Regions from separate parts of the Clostridium sardiniense genome, predicted to be linked through region 1. Evidence: riboswitches for the same ligand, from Rfam matches in the RefSeq annotation. Region 1 holds a riboswitch; each other region holds the start of a gene.
The links. A riboswitch is a leader RNA that binds a small molecule or an ion and turns the genes downstream of it on or off. The one in region 1 is predicted to bind thiamine pyrophosphate.
Positions count from the first base shown of each region.

Region 2: another riboswitch for thiamine pyrophosphate. It lies ahead of thiW (energy coupling factor transporter S component ThiW); the one in region 1 lies ahead of tenA (thiaminase II).
Region 3: another riboswitch for thiamine pyrophosphate. It lies ahead of thiT (energy-coupled thiamine transporter ThiT); the one in region 1 lies ahead of tenA (thiaminase II).

Region 1 covers NZ_JAIKTU010000009.1:178,180-186,102, reverse strand. The annotation lists gene hydG ([FeFe] hydrogenase H-cluster radical SAM maturase HydG) at 1-33, shown strand, start outside; gene hydG ([FeFe] hydrogenase H-cluster radical SAM maturase HydG) at 61-1,440, shown strand; gene hydF ([FeFe] hydrogenase H-cluster maturation GTPase HydF) at 1,456-2,643, shown strand; TPP riboswitch at 2,698-2,807, shown strand; gene tenA (thiaminase II) at 2,953-3,618, shown strand; gene thiT (energy-coupled thiamine transporter ThiT) at 3,621-4,223, shown strand; gene K5V21_RS12395 (DEAD/DEAH box helicase) at 4,338-5,768, shown strand; gene K5V21_RS12390 (iron-containing alcohol dehydrogenase family protein) at 5,977-7,092, shown strand; gene K5V21_RS12385 (DUF3785 family protein) at 7,142-7,558, shown strand; gene ytaF (sporulation membrane protein YtaF) at 7,601-7,923, opposite strand, start outside.
Region 2 covers NZ_JAIKTU010000012.1:107,538-115,460, reverse strand. The annotation lists gene K5V21_RS14700 (DUF986 family protein) at 1-130, opposite strand, end outside; gene K5V21_RS14695 (hypothetical protein) at 310-651, shown strand; gene K5V21_RS14690 (hypothetical protein) at 686-1,168, opposite strand; gene sdaAB (L-serine ammonia-lyase, iron-sulfur-dependent subunit beta) at 1,446-2,129, shown strand; gene sdaAA (L-serine ammonia-lyase, iron-sulfur-dependent, subunit alpha) at 2,129-3,007, shown strand; TPP riboswitch at 3,108-3,219, shown strand; gene thiW (energy coupling factor transporter S component ThiW) at 3,303-3,836, shown strand; gene thiD (bifunctional hydroxymethylpyrimidine kinase/phosphomethylpyrimidine kinase) at 3,854-4,660, shown strand; gene thiM (hydroxyethylthiazole kinase) at 4,716-5,540, shown strand; gene thiE (thiamine phosphate synthase) at 5,527-6,147, shown strand; gene K5V21_RS14655 (hypothetical protein) at 6,203-6,724, shown strand; gene K5V21_RS14650 (PAS domain-containing sensor histidine kinase) at 6,889-7,923, shown strand, end outside.
Region 3 covers NZ_JAIKTU010000003.1:148,399-156,321, reverse strand. The annotation lists gene K5V21_RS04160 (flagellar hook-basal body complex protein) at 1-304, shown strand, start outside; gene K5V21_RS04155 (FliM/FliN family flagellar motor switch protein) at 320-1,204, shown strand; gene fliN (flagellar motor switch protein FliN) at 1,208-1,471, shown strand; gene K5V21_RS04145 (AIM24 family protein) at 1,638-2,465, shown strand; gene K5V21_RS04140 (YerC/YecD family TrpR-related protein) at 2,552-2,866, shown strand; gene glmM (phosphoglucosamine mutase) at 2,948-4,291, shown strand; gene thiT (energy-coupled thiamine transporter ThiT) at 4,590-5,279, opposite strand; TPP riboswitch at 5,315-5,418, opposite strand; gene K5V21_RS04125 (metallophosphoesterase) at 5,610-6,419, shown strand; gene K5V21_RS04120 (hypothetical protein) at 6,594-7,148, shown strand; gene K5V21_RS04115 (hypothetical protein) at 7,135-7,923, shown strand, end outside.

The DNA of each region.
Region 1 (7,923 bases):
TTAAAAAATGGAGAGAGAGATCTTTTCTTATAAAGATGTGACCATATAGGAGGAGTAAATATGTTTATAGATCACGAATTAATTAATAGAATTTTAGAAGAAACAAAAAATCCAACTAAAGAAGAAGCAAGAGAAGTTATAGAAAAAGCAAAAAGAAAAGAAAATTTAGATTACAAGGATATAGCTATACTTTTATCAACAGACGATAATGATGTTGTTTTGGATATGTATAAATTAGCTGGAGAAATAAAGGAAAGCATATATGGTAAGAGAATAGTAATGTTTGCTCCTCTATATGTAAGTGATTATTGCGTAAATAATTGTGTTTACTGTGGATATCAAAGATGCAATAAATTTGCTAGAAGAAAGTTAACTCAAGAAGAAGTTGCACAAGAAGTTAGAATATTAGAAAAAATGGGACATAAGAGATTAGCATTGGAACTTGGAGAAGATCCAGTAAATGCTCCAATTGATTATGTATTAGAATGTTTAAAAACGATATATAATACACAAAATGAAAACGGAGAAATAAGAAGAGTAAATGTAAATATTGCTGCAACAACAGTAGAAAACTATAAAAAGTTAAATGAGGCTGGAATAGGTACATATATCTTATTCCAAGAAACTTATCATAAGCCAACATATGAAAGAATGCATCCAAAATCATTAAAAGGAGATTATGAATATCATTTAACTGCTTTTGATAGAGCAATGGAAGCTGGAATAGATGATGTTGGTGGTGGTGCTTTATTTGGACTTGCGGATCCTAAATTTGAAGTTTTAGGACTTATGATGCATAATGCTCATTTAGAAGAGAAGTTTGGAGTTGGATTCCATACAATTTCAGTGCCAAGACTTAGAAAGGCAAATGGAGTTACAATGGAAAACTTCCCACATCTTTTAACTGATGAAATGTTTAAAAGAATAGTTGCAGTACTTAGAATAGCAGTACCGTTTACGGGAATAATACTTTCAACAAGAGAAACAGCAGAAATGAGAAAGGAAGTATTAAGATACGGAGTATCTCAAGTTTCAGCAGGATCAAGCACAGGAGTTGGAGGATACAAGGAAAGAGAAGAAAAAGGCCATGATGATAAGCAATTTGAGACTTCAGATGAGAGAACACCACTTGAAGTTATTAAGGAATTGTTAGATGATGGTTATATACCAAGTTATTGTACAGCATGTTATAGAAAAGGGAGAACAGGTGACAGATTTATGGCTCTTGCAAAGTCAGGAGAAATACAAAATGTATGTGAGCCTAACGCTATAACAACTCTTGTAGAATATGCATTAGATTATGGTGATGAAGAATTTAAGGAAAAGGCCTTAAGGAATGCAAATAAAGTAGCTAATGAAATAAAGAATGAAAAAACAAAAAATATTGTTTTAAACAATATTAAAAAGTTAAAAGAAGGAAAGAGAGACCTTTTCCTATAATAGGAGATGATTTGTATGAATAATACACCAAACTCAAACAGAAAACATATTGCTATTTTTGGGAACACTAACAGTGGAAAGTCCTCATTAATGAATAAGATATTAGGACAAGAAATGTCTCTAGTATCTGACGTAGAGGGAACTACAACAGATCCAGTTCAAAAGGCTATGGAGCTTATACCTGTTGGACCAGTACTTTTAATAGATACAGCTGGACTTGAAGATAAATCAGAACTAGGGAAACTTAGAATTGAAAAAACAATGGAGGTGCTTAAAAAGACAGATGTTGCAATTTTTGTACTTGATGCATCAAGTCCTGATTTTGAAGCCTTTGATAGATGGAAGATAGAAGCCTTAAAATATAATATTCCATTTGTTGTTGTTGCAAATAAGTCAGAAGTTGCAAATAAAGAAATTGTTGAGACATTAAAAGATAAAAATTCTAATGTAATATGCACATCCACAGTAACAGATATAGGAATAGATGATCTTAAAGAGGAATTAATAAAAATATTAGAAAAAGAAGATGATGAAAAATCTTTAATTGGAGATTTAGTGCCTTATAATGGGAAAGTAGTTTTAGTAGTTCCTATAGATTCAGAAGCTCCAAAAGGAAGACTTATATTGCCACAAGTTCAAGTAATAAGAGATTGCTTAGATAATGGAATTAAGAGTTATGTAGTTCGTGATACAGAACTTAAAGAAGCTTTAGAAGATTTAAAAAATGTAGATTTAGTAGTAACAGACTCACAAGCTTTTAAAAAGGTTAGTCAAATATTACCAGAAAATATTAGACTTACAAGTTTTTCAATACTTTTTGCAAGACAAAAGGGAGATTTAAATGCTTTTATTGAAGGTGTAAATAAGGTTAGAAATTTAAGACCTAATGATACTATATTAATATCAGAAAGCTGTACACATAATGTTTCACATGAAGATATAGGAAGAGTTAAAATTCCAAAACTTTTAGAAAAGTATGTTGGAGGAAAACTTAATTTTGAATTTAGAGTAGGTCATGATTTCCCAGAGGATATAGAGAAGTATGATTTAATCATTCATTGTGGTGCTTGTATGATAAATAGAAAAACTGTTTTAAATAGAGTAAAATCTTGCAATGATAAGCAGATACCAATAACTAATTATGGTGTTATACTTGCATTTTTAACTGGTATATTAGATAGATCAACAGATAACTTAATTTAAACTTTTAAAATATAAGTTTAAATTTAAAAGGAAATAGTTTATAATAAAAGAGAATTAAATAGCTAGGGGTGCTTTAAAAAAAGCTGAGAGATAGTTAGATATTACTATTAACCCTTTAACCTGATATGGATAATGCCAACGGAGGGAAGCAAGAAAATAGTTACTTTTATATACTGTAATTTATGGCTTTCTGTGTGTTTCACATAGAAAGCCTTTTAATTTATTAAATTATAAAGAGTATTAATTTTCTAAAACTGCGGTAGCATTTTAGAAAGTTAATGCTCTTTTTTTATTAAAAGGAGTGAGAAAATGAAATTTACAGATTATTTATTTGAAGAAACAAAGGATATATTTAAGGGGTACTTAGAACATCCATTTGTAAAAGAGCTTGGTGAGGGTACTTTAGATAAAGAGAAGTTTAAAGACTACTTAATTCAAGACTATCTATATCTTAAAGAATATGCAAAGGTATTTTGTGTTGGAGTTGTAAAAGCTGAAACTATGGAAGAGATGAAATTTTTTTATGATTCTATAAGAGGAACTATGGAAGATGAAACAGCTGTACATATAAAATATCTAGAAGAGTTTGGAGTAAGTCCAAAGGACGCAGAAAATAGCGTAATAAATTTAAGTAATTCAAGTTATACAAGTTATATGCTAGGACAAGCCTTAACAGGTGATATATACGATATAATAGCAGCTGTACTTCCTTGTACTTGGAGCTACAATTATATAGGGCATGAACTTTATAAAAGGTATAATAACAAATTAGAAAATAATTTTTATAAGCCATGGATAGAAGTTTATGTTGATAATGGATATGATGAATTCACAAAAGAATGGTTAGATTATACAAACAGAATGTGCCAAGATTTAAGCGATGATAAAAAGAAAAAGTTAAAGGATATATTTATAAGGTCAAGCCTTTATGAAATGAAATTTTGGGATATGGCATATAAAGTGAAAAGAGATTAGATATGATAGTTAATATAATAATAGTTCTTTTCACTGTTTGTATATTTATATTATATGGAATTAGTTTAAAAAAGAATCCATTAAGTACAAAAAAATTAGTTGCAATAGGTATGTATGCTGCAATAGGATTTTTACTATATTTAATACATTTTATAAGCTATCCTCAAGGTGGAGGAATAACATTATTTTCAATGCTTCCAATAATGTTACTATCAATCTTTTATGGACCAACTACAGGAGTTACAGGTGGACTAGTATTTGGGCTTCTTAAGCTATTAAATGGAGTCTTTATAGTACATCCAGTACAGTTCTTATTAGATTACATACTTTCAAACATGGCGCTTGGGCTAGCTGGAGCTTTTGGAACTAATACTAGACTTAGAACAAATATAGGTGCATTTATAGCTGTATCATTAAGTGTTTTAGTATCAATAGTATCAGGTGTTGTATTTTTTGGTCAATATTCACCGAGTGGAATGAATATCTGGATATATTCATGTATATATAATATAAGTAGTGCAGGAGTTGAAGGTATACTTAGTATTATCTTTATGAACTTTCTTCCATTAATAAAATTAAAAAAATTAGCACTTAAACAAAGTTAGTGAAAAAAAGCTATTTAATTCAAATTAAAGTGGTCAGATGACCACTTTTTTTGTTTATGAATAAAATTTTATGTTATAGTAAATAAGTAAAATAAAAAGTTATGGAGAAAAGATATGAAAAACGAATTTGATAAGTTTAATTTAAGTAAAGAAATAATAAATTCATTAAGTGATTTAGGATATAAAAAGCCAACAGAGGTTCAAGACCTTGTAATAAAAGAGGCACTTTTAAATAAGGATTTAATAGTTAAGGCTCAAACAGGAAGTGGTAAAACAGCTGCTTTTGGTATACCATTATGCGAAAAAATAGATTGGGAAGAAAATACTCCACAAGCACTTATACTTGCACCAACTAGAGAGCTTGCTATGCAGATTAAAGATGATATTATAAATATTGGAAGATATAAAAGAATTAAAGCTATAGCATTAGTTGGAAAAGAATCTTTTAAAGAACAAGAAAAAGCTTTAAAGGGAAAGGTACATGTAGTTGTAGGGACTCCAGGTAGAATATTAGATCATCTAGATAATGGTAATTTAAATGGAAAGGCATTTAATTATTTAGTTATAGATGAAGCTGATGAAATGTTTAACATGGGATTTATAGGGCAAGTAGAAGGTGTATGTAGAAGGATAACTAGAAAGAGAGTTACTATGTTATTTTCAGCGACTATGCCAGAAAAGATTAATGAGTTAAGTAATAAGCACATGGATAGACCTATAGAAATAAAAATAAAAGCACAGAGTTTAATAACTGATAAAATAACTCATGAATTAGTAAAGGTAGAGGGAAAAGATAAATTAAATAAAGCTAATGAAATCTTATTAAAAGAAGGGCCAGAAACTGCAATAATGTTTTGTAGAACTAAAGATAATGTAGAGGCTGCCTTTAAGTATTTTAAGGATAAAGGATATTCAGTTGATAAAATTCATGGAGATATGCTTCAAAAAGATAGAACAAAGAAAATGAATGAATTTAAAGAAGGAAAGTTTAGAATACTCATAGCCACAGATATTGCAGCTAGAGGAATAGATGTAGATAATATAACTCATGTAATTAATATAGATATCCCAGTTGAAAAGGAAGCTTATGTTCATAGAATAGGTAGAACAGGAAGAGCTGGAACTTCAGGTAAGTCTATAACGTTTATAACACCTTATGAAAATAAATATCTAGATAGAATAGAAGAATATATAGGTTTTAAGATAAATAATTATAATGAAGTAGAAGATAGCTTTAATATAAAGGATAGAGAAAGTTTATTAAGAAGCAAACCTGTTATAAAAAAGAGTACTAAAAAAATAACAAAAAATATTACAAAGATATATTTAAACGGTGGTAAGAAGAAAAAAATTAGAGTTATAGATATTGTTGGTACTATAATGAGTATTGAAGGTATTGATAAAGAAGATATAGGAATAATTGATGTAAAAGATATGGGATCAACTGTTGAAATATTAAATAATAAAGGAAGAAAAGTGTTAGATGCTTTAAGAACAAAGACTATTAAAGGAAAGACACTTAGAGTTGAAATAGCTAAAAAATAATTAATAAATTTAGTGCTGTAGAGTTTAAAAAGCTCTACAGTTTTTTTATAGATTAATTGCTTAATTTAAATAGTATACAATTTATGGATATTTTATATTTAATCATATTAATAGTACAATTAAAATAATATATAGTATTGGGTATTTTATACAAAAGTGCTAAAATAAAGATTATAAGGTTAAGATCTTTTAATATGGAGGGGTAATTTTGAGGTTTAATTTAAAAGTTCCAACACAAGTATTTTTCGGAGAAAATACAATAAAAAATAATTGTGATAAGTTTAATAAGATAGGTAATAGAGCTTTAATAGTAATGGGAGGAAAATCAGCTAAATTAAATGGAGCTTTAAGTGATATATTAATAGCACTTGATAGTTGCGATAAAGAGTATTATATTTTTGATAAGGTTGAGGAAAATCCATCACTTGAGACAATTGAAGCTGGAAGTAAACTAGGTAAAGCTATAAAAGCAGATTTTGTAATTGGAATTGGAGGAGGATCTCCTTTAGATGCTGCTAAAGCTATATCATTAATGATTAATAATCCAAAGTTAACAAAGGAAAGTATATTTAGTCAAAAGAATCTTGAAGGAATTCCAGTTGTAGCAGTTCCAACTACAGCAGGAACTGGTAGTGAAGTAACGCAATATGCTATAGTTACAGATCATATAGGAAAAGTTAAGAGAAATTTAGGTCAAACAATATATCCAAAGATGGCATTTATTGATTCAAGATATACAGAGAAGTTAAATATTCCTATGACAAGAAATACAGCTATGGATGCATTCTCGCACATTGTTGAGGGATATTTAAATAGAAATGCTACAGAATATACAGATAAGTTATCACAAGAGGCTTTAAAGATATGGGGAGAAGCATTAGATGGACTTTTAAATGGGGCTTTAACTAAAGAAGATAGAAATAATCTAATGATGTCATCAACTTTAGCAGGTGCAATAATATCTAAAAATGGTACATCTATACCACATGGAATGGGATATGCTCTAACATATCATAAGGGAGTTCCACATGGAGTAGCAAATTGTTGTTTATATAATGAGTATTTAAATAGTTTTAAAAATAAGAAAAAGGTTAATAATATAGTTAATATATTAGGTTTTTCATCACTTAATGATTTAGAGAAAGCTATAATTAAATTAACACAGACTAATAATTTATCAATTACAGAAGAAGAAGCAAAAAAATATACAGATGAGATATGGAATAATAAAGAGAAACTTAAAAATCATCCAGAAGATATAAGTTATGATGAGTTATATAATATTTATTATAAGAGTTTAGTTAATAGTGGTAATATACAGTAAGTATTATATGGTATAATATTATAAATACTAATAGAAAAGAGGTATATAAATGAAATACAGTTTTAAATATGAAGATAAGACATATGATTTAGATAAAAGTAATCTTATAGAAATAATTAATGATGAAGAAAGTCCTATAAAGGATATAGACATAGATATAATATTAAAGCTTTTAAATGAAGGTGAAGAGATAGCTTTTGATAAAGCATATTATAGTAGTCCATGTGAAGAATGTAATGCTAATTTTAAGGAAAAGAAAAGTATAAGTGAATATTTAGAATATTACTTCTACATTTATACCAAGGATGGAAAGTATGTTATAAGTGATATATCAAAAGAATATGAGAATCTAACATTTAATAGATTAGAGTTAGAAGGAAAAGTAGATGATAGCTATATAGTTACAGTTATTGTTTGCACAAATTGTTCTAAGTATTTAGTTCAAATTGAAGAATTAGAAGTATAAAAAATGAGGTTATCTTATATGATAGCCTCTTTTTTAGTGAGATTATAGTTTTAAAAATGCAATTAATAATAAACATATTCCTGAAAGCCATGATAGATTTTTATTGGAGTTTTCAGGCAATAACTTTTTACCTACAAAGGAACCGAGTTTTATCGAACATATTCCAAAAATAAAACAGAATAATATCATAAGTATTGGATTTATATTAATAAAACTAGCTCCAAAACCAACGGCTAAGCTATCTATAGAAAGTGCAATAGCTAGATAAATAGATTCTTTTAATGATATAATTTTTGATTCATCAAAATCTGCTTTTGTTTCATCTATATACACTTGAAGTGCAAAGCTGAAGTCGAATAATTTAA
Region 2 (7,923 bases), on a different contig from region 1:
CTGAAAAGATAATAAATCTTGTTTTTGTAGATGTTTTGCTAGATATGTGTTCAATATAAATTGCTTTACCAACTAAAAATACTAGAGTTAAAACAATAACTATATTAAGTGCTATAGAAAAAAATTTCATAAGAGTCCTCCTTAAAAATTTATATACTTTAAATTTTATAGCTAAAAAAAGATAATGGTGTGAATAAAGTGTTAAATATTAATAAAAGAAATAACTTCTAAATATCCAAAAAACTTGTACATTTATGATAAATGTAGTTAAATTATTATGTAATCTAGACAAATAAATGAGGTGTTACTGTGAAAAACAAGGAAATTAAAGATTATTTAAAAGATATAACAAAGGCATCAGCATATTTCATATTTAGAAATGGTCCAGTTAAGAAGCTGTATGAAGATGGGAAATTAACCGATGAAGAGGTTAAAGATATGCAAGAATATCTTCAAAATCATTTAGCATACCTGTATAATGTCCTTCTAGAAGAAGGTAACATTAAAAAATTTGATTTAATAACATCAACTATGAATAAATTCTATGTAAATGATGAGTCAAATATAGAAATTAAGGACGATGGATTTGATAACTTTTATAAGAGTCTTTTTGAGCCAAAGACAGTAGATACAGGAATAAAGTTTAAATAAAAATACCTCGCATAATTAATGCGAGGTATTTTTATTATTCTCTTATAACTTTTATTTTTCTACTTTTCAATATTTCATAGAAGTCATCAGCAGACAATTTATTAATTGAAAAATTAAAAGTTGTCTTTTCGAATTTTAATTTTAATAAATACCTATTTTCAGATTTCTTTTTAAATATAACAGAGTTTATTTCTTTATAGTTCACATTATAGTACATGTAATAAAGTGAGCTATGTGTAAGCAATATTTCAGTATTAATAATAGTATTTAGTATCAAAATTAAAATTATTATACTAGATAATATTTTTTCAGGAATTGAGTCTTGATCTACAAAGATTAAGTAAACACAAGCTATAATAAGTAAAATTATTAATGTTATTGTAGATGATAGATTATAATTTTTTATTATTACAAAGGGTCCTTCTTTCTTTAAAGCTACTCTTTTAAAGTAGTTTTTAAGCATAGCGAAGGAGTATACAAGAATAAATACTAATTCTATAATTAAGAATAAATTCATAGGTTTTCCTCCTTTTAAATTAACATTAATAGTAAGTTAAATATAACATCATTGTGTGAACAATAAATTAATAAGATTTAAATTAAAATTGAAAGCATGTCTAAATTTAACTTAAATTAATTATTTTAGATATTTATAAATGAGAATTATTAAATAATAGTTAAATTCATTAATATTATACTCTAAAGTGATTCTTTATATTGATAAAAGCTATATTAATAGATTAAACTATAAATATAAAAAATATAAAATTTACGCATAGGATAAGGTGAGAAGTATGAATAATGTAGGTGTTTTTGATATTTTAGGACCAATAATGATTGGGCCTTCAAGTTCACATACAGCTGGTGCTGCAAGACTTGGAAAAGTTGCAAGGGCAGTGGCAGGTGATGAGGTTGTAAAAGTAACGTTTTACTTACATGGGTCATTTGCAAAAACATATAAAGGACATGGTACAGATAGAGCATTAGTTGCAGGTATTCTTGGAATGGAACCAAGTGATAAAAGACTTAGAAATTCTCTTGAAATAGCTAAAGAGAAGGGATTAAAATTTGCTTTTGCTGAAACAGATCTTGGGGATGTTCATCCAAATACAGTTAAATTTGATATGATAACAAAAAGTGGTGAAAGAAGAGAAGTTATTGGATCATCAATAGGCGGAGGAAGTATTAAAATAACTGAAGTTAACGGAAATAAAGTTGAGTTTACAGGAGATTATCCAACGCTTATAATAGCTCAAAGAGATGTGCCAGGAGTTGTATCTAAAGTTACAAGTATTCTTTATGATGAAGGTATAAATATTGCATTTATGAGTGTATTTAGAAGACAAAGAGGCCAAGGAGCTAATATGGTATTTGAATTAGACCATAGTCTAGATAGTAATACAATAGAAAAACTAAAAACAATTGAACATATAACTAGAGTAATTATGATAAATCCTGTAAAGGAAGGTGAAGAATAATGGTTGCAAGAAGTGGAGAAGATCTTTTAAGAATATGCAGTCAAAGAGGAATATCTTTAAGTGAATATGCAATAGAAATGGAAATGGAGAAGTCAGGATCAACTAGAGAAGAAGTAATAAATAGAATGAGAACTACTTTAAAGGTTATGATTGATTCAGCTACAGAAGGAATGGAAAAAGAAGTCTATTCAGTAAGTGGTCTTATTGGAGGCGATGGATATAAGCTAAATGAGTATCTAAAAAAAGGCGAAACTTTAACTGGCACTACAACAGTTATGGCAATGGCAATGGCATTATCATCATCGGAAGTAAATGCTTCAATGGGAAGAATAGTAGCATGTCCAACAGCTGGTTCATGTGGAATACTTCCAGCAGTTATATTATCAGCAGGAGCAAAGCTTGATAAGACTGAAGATGAACTTGTTATGGCTCTTTTTGCATCAGCTGCAGTTGGTACAATAATTGCAATGAATGCAACGGTTTCAGGTGCAGAAGGTGGATGTCAAGCTGAATGTGGATCAGCAGCAGCTATGGGATCAGCGGCAATAGTTGAAATGATGGGTGGAACTCCAAAGATGAGCTTAGATGCAGCAGCAATTGTTATAAAAAATATTTTAGGATTAGTTTGTGATCCAGTTGCTGGACTTGTTGAAATTCCATGTGCTAAAAGAAATGCAGCAGGTGCTGTAAGTGCACTTTGTACAGCAGATTTAGTAATGGCAGGAGTTGAATCAAAAATCCCATTTGATGATACAGTTTCAGCTATGTATAAAGTAGGTAAGCAATTACCACCATCACTTAGAGAAACAGCAATGGGTGGAGTTGCAATAACTAAAACTGGACTTGAACTTAAGAAAAAAGTTTTCGGTGATAATTAGAAAAGAAGTAAAGTAGACTATATATAATTTTATTAAGTTTTAAGTTAGTGTAGACTTTAAAAATTTTTTGTTATAGAATTAAAATAGAAAAGTAAATAGAATATAGAGCTAGGGGAGCTATAAGTTTTTAGCTGAGATTGAAATTTTAATTTCTAAACCCTTATTACCTGATATGGTTAGTACCATCGTAGGGATAGCATTGTTTATGAATTTTTATATTGATAGATAGAGTATAGCCTTATGAGGTTATACTCTTTTTTTATTACTTAAAATCATGTATAAAGGGGGAAATTTTATGAATAGGAAAAGTAATCTAACCTACAAACTAGCTTTAAGTGGACTTTTAATAGGAATAGCAACTATTTTAGGAACTTTCTCAATACCTATTTTAGGTGCGAAGGTCTCACCAGTACAGCATTTTATAAACGTTATTTCTGGAATAACTCTTGGGCCAGCATTTGCGGTAGGAAATGCTTTTGTAGCATCTCTTCTTAGAAATATTTTAGGGACAGGCAGTTTACTTGCTTTTCCAGGAAGTATGATAGGAGCATTACTCGCAGGGCTTATTTATAAAAAGTTTAAAAGTTCTTTAGGAGCTGTAATTGGAGAAGTTATTGGAACAGGGATTTTGGGAGCTATACTTGCTTATCCAGTTGCTTCATTAATTCTTGGAAAAGAATCATCATTATTTTTATATATAGTACCATTTTCTTCAAGTTGTATAGTGGGAGCTATTATAGCTTATATGTTTATAAGTGTTCCAGCTATTAAAAGTGTACTTGGAGTCTATGATGAAGGATTAAATAAGCAAGTAGAAAAAAATTATTAATTGAAAGGATGATATACATGTATAGAGCATTATCAATTGCAGGATCAGATTGTTCAGGAGGTGCAGGAATACAGGCAGACTTAAAATCTTTTTCGGCAAATGGAGTATTTGGAATGAGCGTAATTACAGCAATTACAGCGCAAAATACCCAAGGTGTATTTGGAATTCAAGATATAAATGAAGATATGATAAGAGATCAAATAAAAGTAATATTTGATGATATAAGAGTAGATGCTATAAAAATTGGAATGGTATCAAAAAAAGAATCAATAAGGATAATAGGTGAAACTTTAAGAGAAATAAATAATCTTCCATCAGTTGTAGTTGATCCAGTTATGGTATCAAAAAGTGGATTTAAACTTTTATCAGAAGATGCTAAGGATACACTAATTAAAGAACTATTCCCTATAGCTACGCTTATAACGCCAAATCTTCCAGAAGCAGAAGAAATACTTGGAGTAGAAATAAAAACTTTAGATGATATGAAGGAAGCTGCAATTAATTTGAAAAATCTTGGACCTAAGGCCGTTTTGGTAAAGGGTGGACATTTAGAAGATGATGCAACAGATCTTTTATATGATGGAGAAAAGTTTATTTATTTAAAACAAGAAAGAATAGATAGTAAAAACACACATGGTACAGGATGTACGTTATCATCAGCTATAGCTGCAAATATTGCAAAGGGTATGACTATAGAAGAGGCAGTAAGAGAGGCTAAGAGATATATAACAGTTGCAATAGAACATGGAATAGAACTTGGGAAGGGTGTTGGGCCAACACATCATTTTTATGAGTTATATAAAGAAGCAGGTATAGAAAAATAGGATTTATTAAAAATATATTTTAGGTAATTAAATAATATTAGTAGGGAGTAGTGTTATGGAAATAAGAGAGATTTTAAAGAGAGCTAATAGATATGTGGTAGAAAGCCCACTTGTAGATTCAATAACTAATAATGTTACTATGAATGATGTAGCACAAACTATACTTTCATATGGTGGTAAGCCAATGATGATTGATGATTTAAAAGAAATAAGAGAAGGGGTAGCTATATCAAACTGCCTGCATATAAATATTGGAACAATGGGATATGAAAAGGGCAATAGTATGGTATTAGGAACACAAGTAGCAAAAGAAAAGAATATTCCTGTAGTATTGGATCCTGTTGGTGTACATGTTACAGAGCTTAGAAAGACGGTAGTTAGAAATATTCTAGATGTTGGTGTAAGCTTAATTAAAGGAAATTTAACTGAAATAAAGAGCCTTATAGGTGTTAAGAGTAATTTTATAGGCATAGACTCACTAGATGATGGAGAATTTACAGACAACTTGAGAAGTACTTTAAGAACATATGCAAGAAATAATAATTGCATTATAGTTATAACAGGAAAAGTAGATTATATTACAGATGGAAAAAGAGAAATTACAATAGATAATGGAGTATCAGAGCTTTCATTAGTTACAGGAACAGGATGTATGCTTGGTGGAATGTTTGCAGTAGAATGTGGTAAAAACCTAGGTGATAACACTATATTTGGAGTAGCTAAAGCAGTTCTTACAATGAATATTTCTGGGGAAATAGCTATGGAAAATAATGAAGGGGAAGGAATAATTTCATTTAAACATAAAACATTAGATAAAATATCTTGTTTGAAAGATGAAGATATAATAGAAAGAGGAAAGATAACTTATGAAGAATTTTAGTGACAAAAAAATATATTTAGTGACAGATTATAGAATACATTTTGAGGAGTTATTAGAAAAAACAGAAGAAGCTTTAAAAGCAGGTGTAAAGCTTATCCAATATAGAGATAAAGATATTTCAACTAAATTAATGTGTGATAGAGCAGAGAAGTTGTGTAATCTTTGCAAAAGGTATAATGCCATATTTTTAGTAAATGATAGAGTAGATGTAGCTATGGCAATTGATGCAGATGGAGTACATGTAGGGCAAGATGATATGGAGTGCAGTTTAGCTAGAAATTTACTTGGAGCAGATAAAATAATAGGAGTATCTACTAAGACACTAGAAGAGAGCAAAAAAGCTTTAGATAATGGAGCAGATTATTTAGGGTGCGGGGCTATATATAGTACAAGTACTAAAGATACAAGTGTTTTAAGCATAAGTGACCTTAAAGAAATAAAAGATAATATAAATCTTCCTATATACGGAATTGGAGGAATAAATACAGATAATATAACTAATGAATTAAAAGATTTATTAGATGGAGTAGCTGTTATAACAGCAATATTAAATTCAGATAATATAAAAGAAAGTATTAACAAATTTAAAAACATGCTAGAGGAATAAGATTATATCATAAGAATAATATAATAATTGAAGCACTATTTTTAAGGGGATATAAATGAAATCTAACGGTATGAATGATTTTAATGAATTTAACGAATTTATGAAACAGTTTGGTTTTAATTTTGGATATAATAACTGCAATAATAGAGATAATGCAGAAAATTTTGATCCAGACGAAAGATGCGAAGATATACCAGGTGGATTTCAAGATTTACATCCTCAGTTATTTGTTCTGATTGGTGATATAATGGGACAAATTATGGCAGGAGAGATGCCTTTTAACGTTCAAAATGCCATAGGAAATTGGTTTGAATTAATAGGACAGGTAATTCTAACATATAGTGCTCAGCAACAATATTTTCAAAATGGACCGGGAAGATACTATAAGAGAAAAAATAAAAATGTAGGAAATCCTTTTTGTGAAGCAAATCCAACACCTGACAATGCAGCTGATCATGGGGGAATAAGACAAAATACTAATTATGATACAGAAATTAATATTTTAAAAGGTAATATAGAATCCCTTACTAAAGAAATTGAAAGTTTAAAATCTATAATAAGAGATATAAATAAATAGTATAAAAATAATCAAAAAAACAGGATTCTTAGTAATCCTGTTTTTTACTTACTTGATAGTTATCTCTGAAAAGAATAAGGTTAAATTAATAAAAAATTTACAAAAAGATACAAATTAGCCAAAAAAGATGTTATTATATAATTGATTTAGTGGGGAGGGGAAAAATGCTGAATTTAGCTAATAGAGAGAGAAATTTATCGAGAGAGAAGAATATTATAAGAGGGACTTTGACTATAATTTTTATTGTAGGTGTAATAATATCTATATTTATATCTAAAGATTTATTATATAAAAGAGAGGTTTTAATTAATAAGGAAGTAATATATCCATATGGAGTAGTAAACTTAAATTTAATGCTTGGAATTATGGCATATATAAGTTCACTAATATATTATTTTAGTAATAAAAAGGATAACTTCTTTTTAATATCATTGTTATATTTAAATTTATTTATAAGTTCATTAATGAATTTAAATAGTAATGTGATTAATGATTCCTTTATTCAGGTATTGAATCCTACATTTAGATTATTTATTTTAACTAAAGTGATAAGTGAAAAGAAAACTTTTTCTATAGATAATAAAATAAAAACTAGTATAGAAGTATCTATATTAACTATTATATTTTCAATATTAGATATTAAAATAAGTAAGCTACTTATAAGTGATGAAACATTAGATTATTTAAATATTATTATATCTATTATAATAATAATGATAATAATAGGATATATCATATCGAACATATTGTTGGTTAAGAAAAGTTTAAAAGAAGTTGAGATAGTATATACATGTGTAATTGCAAGTATGTGTTTATTGATTTTAAGAGGTGTATATTTTTTATATTCTGCTAGATATCCAAGCATACATTTTATTCAACAAAATTATTATGCACTAAATTATTTAACTATTATATCAAATATAGTAATTATATCTGGATTGTTTATAGAAATAATAAAAGAAATAAATAGAAACAAAAGATTAGAAAATGAATTAAATATATTTTATTATATAACAGAGTTTGATTATACAAATAATATTTTATTATTTGATAGTGAGTGGAACGTAGCTTATGCAAATAAAGCAATAATAAATAATTATTGTAGTGAAAGTGAGGTAGAAGCTCAATATAAAGAATTAAATAAAATATTTTGTAAATATGCAGATGATGTAGAAGAATTTAACTTTACTGATGTATAT
Region 3 (7,923 bases), on a different contig from region 1:
TAATAAATTAGGAGAAGTATTTGTTAATAATAGTAAAGTTGCTTATATTAATACATATAAATCTGATGGGAATATGGATTTTTTATCAATTGGTGATAATTTATTTTCTCCTAAAAGGGGAGCTAATATTAAAGTAGAAAAGAATCGTAATATTATGCAAGGATATAAAGAGATGTCAAATGTTAATATGCCACAAGAAATGACTGATTTAATAGCAACTCAAAGAGCATTTCAATTAACTAGCAAAAGCTTTAAGGTAGCAGATGATATGTGGTCTATGATAAATAATTTACAATCAAGATAAGAAAGAGGATAAGATATGAATGATGTACGATTATATGACTTTAAGAAAAGTGAAAAATTTTCTATAGAAAATATAAGACATCTAATAATGATGAGTGAGGAGTTTTGCAAAACTTCTAATTTACAAATAAGTTACGAAACAAAAAAAGAAGGATTTAAATTAGAGTTAGAAACAAGCAATCAAGTTAGCTATGATGATTTTTTAGAAAGAACAAATAAAGATGATATTATAATCGAATATAATATTGATTCTAATGTTCAGAATTTAACTTTATTTATAGATAAAAGTGTTGTACTTAGCTTAGTAGATTTACTTTTGGGTGGTAGTGGTAAGGTTAAAGATATTAATAGAGAACCTACAAAAATAGATTTAGAGCTTACAAGATATTTAATACAAGGTTTATTACAAAGAATATATTTACCATATAAATATAATAGTGTTGAAATAACAGGTATATATACTAATACAGCTCAATATCAAAGACTTACAGGTAAAGATATTGTATTTGAATCAATAATAGGAGTTAAAATTAATAATTGTAATATTGGAAGAATGAGATTTTGCATGCCTTATAAAAGTATGGAACCTGTTATAAATAATTTAGTAAATATAAAAGTTAATTCAGAAGAAGAAGAAAAGTTAAATGATATTTTTTCTAATGAGATTTTTGAATATGTAAAAAATGTTGATATGGATATACAGGCTAATCTTGGAACAATAGAAATAAGCATTAATGACTTATTAAATATTAAAGAAGGAGATGTAATTCTCTTAAATCAACAAATTCATGATGATATTATAGTTAAGGTTGGTGGAGCAGATATATATAAAGCAAAACCAGGAACATTAGGTATTAAAAAAGGAGTTCAAATAACTGATATTATTAGTAGGGAGAGATAAGATATGATAGATAATATAGCTAGAATATTAGATATACCAATAGAAGTAACAGCAGTATTAGGAAGAGCCAGAATGTCATTAAATGAAGTTTTAGCTCTTGGAAAAGGGTCTATAATTGAATTAGATACTTTAGAAGATGCAGAAGTGGAGATACTTGTAAATGGTAAGAAAATAGCATATGGCAAAGTTATAGTTTCACAGCAAAACTTTGGAATAAAGATAACTAAAGTTTTAGATGCAGAAGATTTAGTTAAAACATTAAAATAATTTTAACTAATGGAATTAATAATAGAGAATAAATACTATGAATTAGTTTATTAGATCATTGAATAAGTAAAAGAGATATGTCTATAATTTAGATGTATCTCTTTTTAGATATATAATAACAATTGTAGATTGAATAGAAAATATTCAATTACATACGGAGGTTTTTATGAGGACGAGCTTAGCGTTTGAAAATAAATTAACAATGATTAGTCAAATGACAAATGATTCAAGGTTTCAAATATTAGAATATGATGAATTAAAGGGTGCTACAGAAGTGGACACAGCATTTGATTTAAATATTATGAATAGATCAGGTATTAAATTAAAGCAAATTAGAATAATGCTAGATGAGAGCAGAGTTAAGATAGAATCTGGTGCTTTAAGTTATATGAAAGGTAATATTGATATCATAAATAAAACCGGAGGTGTTATAGGACTTTCTAAGAAGTTTATATCAAGTAAACTAACTGGTGAAGAAATGTTTAAGCCAGTTTATTCCGGAACAGGAGAAATATTTCTAGAGCCATCTTTTAAACATTATGCTTTAATAGAACTTGAGGATGATCACATAATAGTAGATGATGGACTTTTTTTAGCTTGTGAAGAGGGGGTAGATGTATCACCAACTAGTCAGAAGACTATTTCATCAATGATTTTTGGTAATGAAGGAATTTTTCAAACAAGAATACATGGAGACGGAATTGTTGTTTTAGAACTTCCAGTTCCAGAAGAAGAAATTTTTAGATGCAAGCTAAATAATGATACTTTAAAGATAGATGGTAGCTTTGCAATATTAAGAAGTGGTGATATAGAATTTTCAGTAGAAAAGTCAGCAACATCTCTAATTGGTAGTGCAACAAGTGGTGAAGGATTACTTAATGTTTATAGAGGAACTGGTGATGTCTGGCTTGTACCGACTAAAATTGTATATGATAAGATGAGAGAGCTAAATGTTAAAAGTAACTTTAAAGAAGAGGAATTTGATGATAATTAAAAAAATATTACTTCCATATGATAAAGTTATGAATTAATAAAGCAAAATGATATAATAATTAATAGAAAACTATGGAGGAATATATTATGAGCTTAATGAACTCAAAGATACAAGGGAAAGATATGGACCTTTTTTTTGAAGCTATTTTAAAACTAGAGAGTATAGAAGAATGCTATAATTTTTTTGATGATGTTGCTACGATAACTGAAGTTAAAGCACTAGCTCAAAGAATACATGTAGCTAAGCTTTTAAAGTCCAAAAGAACATATACTGAAATTGCAGAAATTACTGGTGCAAGTACTGCAACGATAAGTAGGGTTAATAGATGTCTAAACTATGGAAGTGGCGGATATAACATGGTTTTAGATAGAATAGATGATGAAAAAGTTGTCAATAAGTAAATAAAATAATATACTATATATTAGGTAAAAAAAGTTAATAAGTTAATGTAAATTTAAATCAAAAGAAAGAGGTAAAATTTTATGGGTAGAATGTTTGGAACTGATGGAGTAAGAGGAGTTGCAAATACTGAACTTACAGCAGAACTTGCATATAATCTTGGAAGAGCAGGAGCGTACGTATTAACAGAAGCGGCACACAAACCAAAGATATTAGTTGCTAAAGATACAAGAATTTCAGGGGATATGCTAGAAGCAGCATTAGTTGCAGGGATATTATCAGTTGGGGCAGAGGCTATAGTGCTTGGAGTGATACCAACACCAGCTGTAGCACATTTAACTAGAGAATATGGAGCAGATGCAGGAGTAATGATTTCAGCATCACACAATCCGGTAGAATATAATGGAATAAAATTCTTTAATAATAATGGATATAAACTTTCAGATGAGTTAGAAGATGAAATACAAAGAGTAATTGAATCAAACTTTGAAGGAGTGCCAAGTCCTACAGGAGTTTCACTTGGAAGAGAAAAAGTTGAAGTTGCAGCTTTAGATGATTATATTGAATTTGCAAAAAATACAATATCATCAAATCTTGAAGGAATGAAAATTGCTTTAGATTGTGCAAATGGAGCATCTTATAAAGCAGCAGTTGAAGCATTCAGAGATTTAGGTGCTGAAGTTTATGTTATAAATGATAATCCAGATGGAACTAATATTAATGAAAATTGTGGTTCAACGCATCCAGAAGAATTAATGGAATATGTAGTTAAAAAAGGTTGTGATGCTGGATTTGCCTTTGATGGAGATGCAGATAGATGCTTAGCTGTAGATGAAAAAGGAAATTTAATAAATGGTGACTTTATATTAGCATTATGTGCAAAACACCTTAAAGATCTTGGAAGATTAAAAGATGATACTTTAGTAGTTACTGTAATGAGTAATTTAGGACTAGATATTGCATGTAAAAACTTGGGGATAAAAACTTTAAAAACTAAAGTCGGAGACAGATATGTATTAGAAGAAATGGTAAATGACGGCTATGTTTTAGGTGGAGAGCAATCAGGTCACATAATCTTCTTAGAATGTAATACAACAGGAGATGGATTAGTTACAGCTCTTCAAGTTTCATCAATAATTAAGAGAAGTAAAGAATCTTTAAGTTCATTATGCTCAATAATGAGAGAGCTTCCACAAGTTCTTGTAAATGCAAAAGTTCCTAATGATAAAAAAGATATTTACTTAAAAGATGCTGAAATAATAGCAGAGATAGAAAGAATGGAAAAATTAATGGATGGTAAAGGAAGAGTATTAATAAGACCTTCAGGTACAGAACCATTAGTTAGAGTTATGTTAGAGGGTGAAAATCAAGAAGAGATTGATAAATTAGCTCATAACTTAGCAGATATGATATTAGCTAAGTGCTAATATTTATAATAATTAAAAGACTAAGAATAAGTAATTAAATTATTTATTCTTGGTCTTTTTTATTTTATAAAGCATAGAATTAAAATTGGTAGTATTAAAAATTAGAATGTACCAAAGTAATAATTTTAATATAAGACAAAACTAATTAGATATTACATTGCTTAATAAAGTATTAAAATTTATATATAAATAGCTATTCAGATAATGTCTTTTTAGACATCCCTAATATATATATATATAAAAGAGAGTGCTAAAATAGTTTAGTACTCTCTTTTTATACTTAATAATATATTATGATCTAGGCATTCACTGGCCTAAGACTATAATCTGGATTTATTATTTTAATGATTCTTTCCACTGGTATAAGTTTTAATATAACCATACAAATAACCATTTCACCACCAACTAAAGGTAGATTTACTGCAGCTGAGTAAAGAATAGCTCCCATTCCTGCTGGTGCATATTGCCCAAAGAATACAACACCTGAGATAAAGTGACATAAGAATTTTATAAAGAATGCAACAAATACTCCGAGCATTCTTCTATCTCTAAAATATCCTGCAAACCCCATAGCCATTGCTGGTAACGGATAATCAAATAACATTTGTATAGGATGTATTATATAAGGATCAGTGATTAAGTTGATTAATCCATATAAGAATCCAGTTAAAAATCCTATTTCCTTACCATAAGCGAAAGCTATAATAAGTATTGGAACCATACAGCCTAAAGTGATGCTACCACCCTGAGGGAATCTATATATTCTAAAAACATTAAGCAGTGTTGAAAGCGCTAGTGCTATTGCAACGTGAGTAATTATTCTTGCGTTAAACTTAATTTTTCTAAACTTAAATAAAGCTAAGAATAAAGCTAAGCAAGCTATAATAGTAAGTATTGTCATAGGACTTTCTATGATTGTCCTAAATTTTTCTGGAAGATCAGTATATAGTGAACTGAATCTCTCTCCCCAGTCTTTAAAAAATTCCATAAAAAAAACCTCCTACACTTGTGCTAGAAGGACGTATGAAAACTTAATTGCTTTCCTACGCTGGTATTAGCCAGATCAGGTTTAAGGGTTAATGCATATGCATCTCTCAGCCAAATATTTGGCACCCCTAGCACAGTTATAAATATATATTTTATTAACAAGTTTATTTTAATATTAATTTGATACAATGTCAATAAAATACAAATTGTATTAAAAAGTATTATATTGCATTAAAAAATGCTATATTGAAATATTGATATTATACTAGTATGATATATAAAACACTAAATATAAAATACTACATATAATAATAGATTGAAGGTGAGTAACATGTATATAGCTATAATGCTTATAGTCATAGTAGGAATAGGTATGTTCTTATATGTGCAAAATAATTGGCTACATATAAATGAGATAAATATTGATGATGCAAATTTAGATTTAGATGAAGATTTAAAAGTTATCCACTTAAGTGATTTACATAATAAGATGTTTGGGGATAACCAAGAAATATTAGTGGATAAAATTAAAAAATTAAATCCAGATATAATAGTAATAACAGGTGATATTATTGATAGTCGTAGATATAATGAAAAACCTGCAATTATTCTTATGGAGAAACTTATAAGAATTACTAAGGTATATTATGTTGCTGGTAATCATGAAATTAGAGCTGGAGTTTATGAGGATTTAAAAGAAAGATTTACTAAAATAGGTATTGATGTTGTAGAAGATAGGATGACCACTTTAAAATTAAAGAATGAGTATATAGATTTGATTGGACTTAAAGATTTACAAATATATGAGCTCAATGATAAGCTTAAGAACATATTAAAAAAGGAGAAATCTAATAATTATAAAATGCTTATAGTTCATAGACCTGAGGCGATCAAATTCTATTCTGAAAATAAAATAGATATGGTATTTGCAGGTCATGCACATGGAGGACAGATTAGAATACCATTAGTTGGAGGTGTCATAGCTCCAGGGCAAGGATTCTTTCCAAAGTATACAGAAGGTGCTTATAAAGTAGATGATACAACAATGATAGTTAGTAGAGGGCTTGGTAACAGTAGGTTCCCATTTAGAGTACTTAATAGACCAGAAATTGTAGTAGTCAAATTAAAAGGAAGAAAATAAATTATTAAATAACAGTTTAATATTAAGTTATAAATTAAATACGGGAAATTAAGATAAAAGATTTATTAGTTTTAAATAAGAACTAATAGATCTTTTTTATTTAAAATATTAAATAAGTAATAAATGGAATAAATAGTATATAATGATAAGTAATAATACTATTTAGGGGGAACTATGGAGAAATATTATAAAAGAATATTTTGGGGCTATTTATTAGTAATACTTGATTTTAATCTGTCTATGAATGGGATAAACATAGATATTTTACCAGATTTTATAGGTTATATTATGATTGGTAAAGGATTATACAATCTCTCTAGAATTGAAGGGATTTTCAAAAAGGGGGTTAATGCAAGTTATATTTTATCAGCAGTGGAGATATTAAAGATTTTTGTAGTTAGAAATGTAGGAACTGCGTCTGCATTCATATTTATGATTATAGAATCTACTTTATGGTTATTTGTTATATATTCAATATGCAAAGTAGTTGAGAATGAAGGAATTAAATATAATAAAGAACATATAAGTAATAGGGCAAAAATAATATGGGAATTAGAATTTATAAGGACTATGATTTTAATGTCAGTCTCATCCGTTACATTTAATTTTAATCAAGGAATTATTTTAAGTGCAGTTTCAATACTTTTAATTGCATTTACAATATGTATAACAGTTATGTTACTAAGATTATTGTATATAGTGGGGGATGAGTTTTATGAAATTAAGTAAAGGTCAAATAATACTGTTAATTATTACGGGTGTAATAGTTATTGGTAATTTTATTTATTTTCAAATAAGCAAGATAGATGAGCCTATATTTATAAAAAGGTATTCGGAGCTATTTTATGATACTAACATAAATTTAGAATTTATAAGAAATAATACTAGCACAAAAGAAACAGAAGAAGATTTTTTTGAAATCAATAGTACAAGGAATATTATGAATATAGAATTTCCGGAAATAAATAAATCCTATGATATGGTTTCATATTCATATAATGAAGTTAAAAATAAATATGAGTATTTGACATATAGATTAGGAGTAAATAGAGATGGTGAAGAGGCTGAATTATACGATTATATAAATAAAAATGGACCAGTTAAATTAACAAGAGCTATCTTAAATACTTATGATGGAAAGACCTATGATATAGATCTTGGTGAAATAATTTTAAATCCATTTAAAACCAATGCAAATATACTTGTTCAAGAGAGAGGAGGATATTCAGAGAGTTATAATGAAAACTCTATGATATGGGCTGCAAATAAAGATATCCATATAAATAAAATAGAAAGTAGATATTTAGAAGATTTAAAGAAGTATTATGATTTTTCTTTACTGATAGGTGATGAAAAAATAGCAATTGATAAAATAGAATATCCTTTTAGTATAAAAGAGAATATTACATTTAGATTCAGCTTTGCTAAGAAAAAAGGTATTGATATTAATGTTAAGAATATCTATGATACAGAAATTAAAATAGAAATAGAAGATAATGATAAA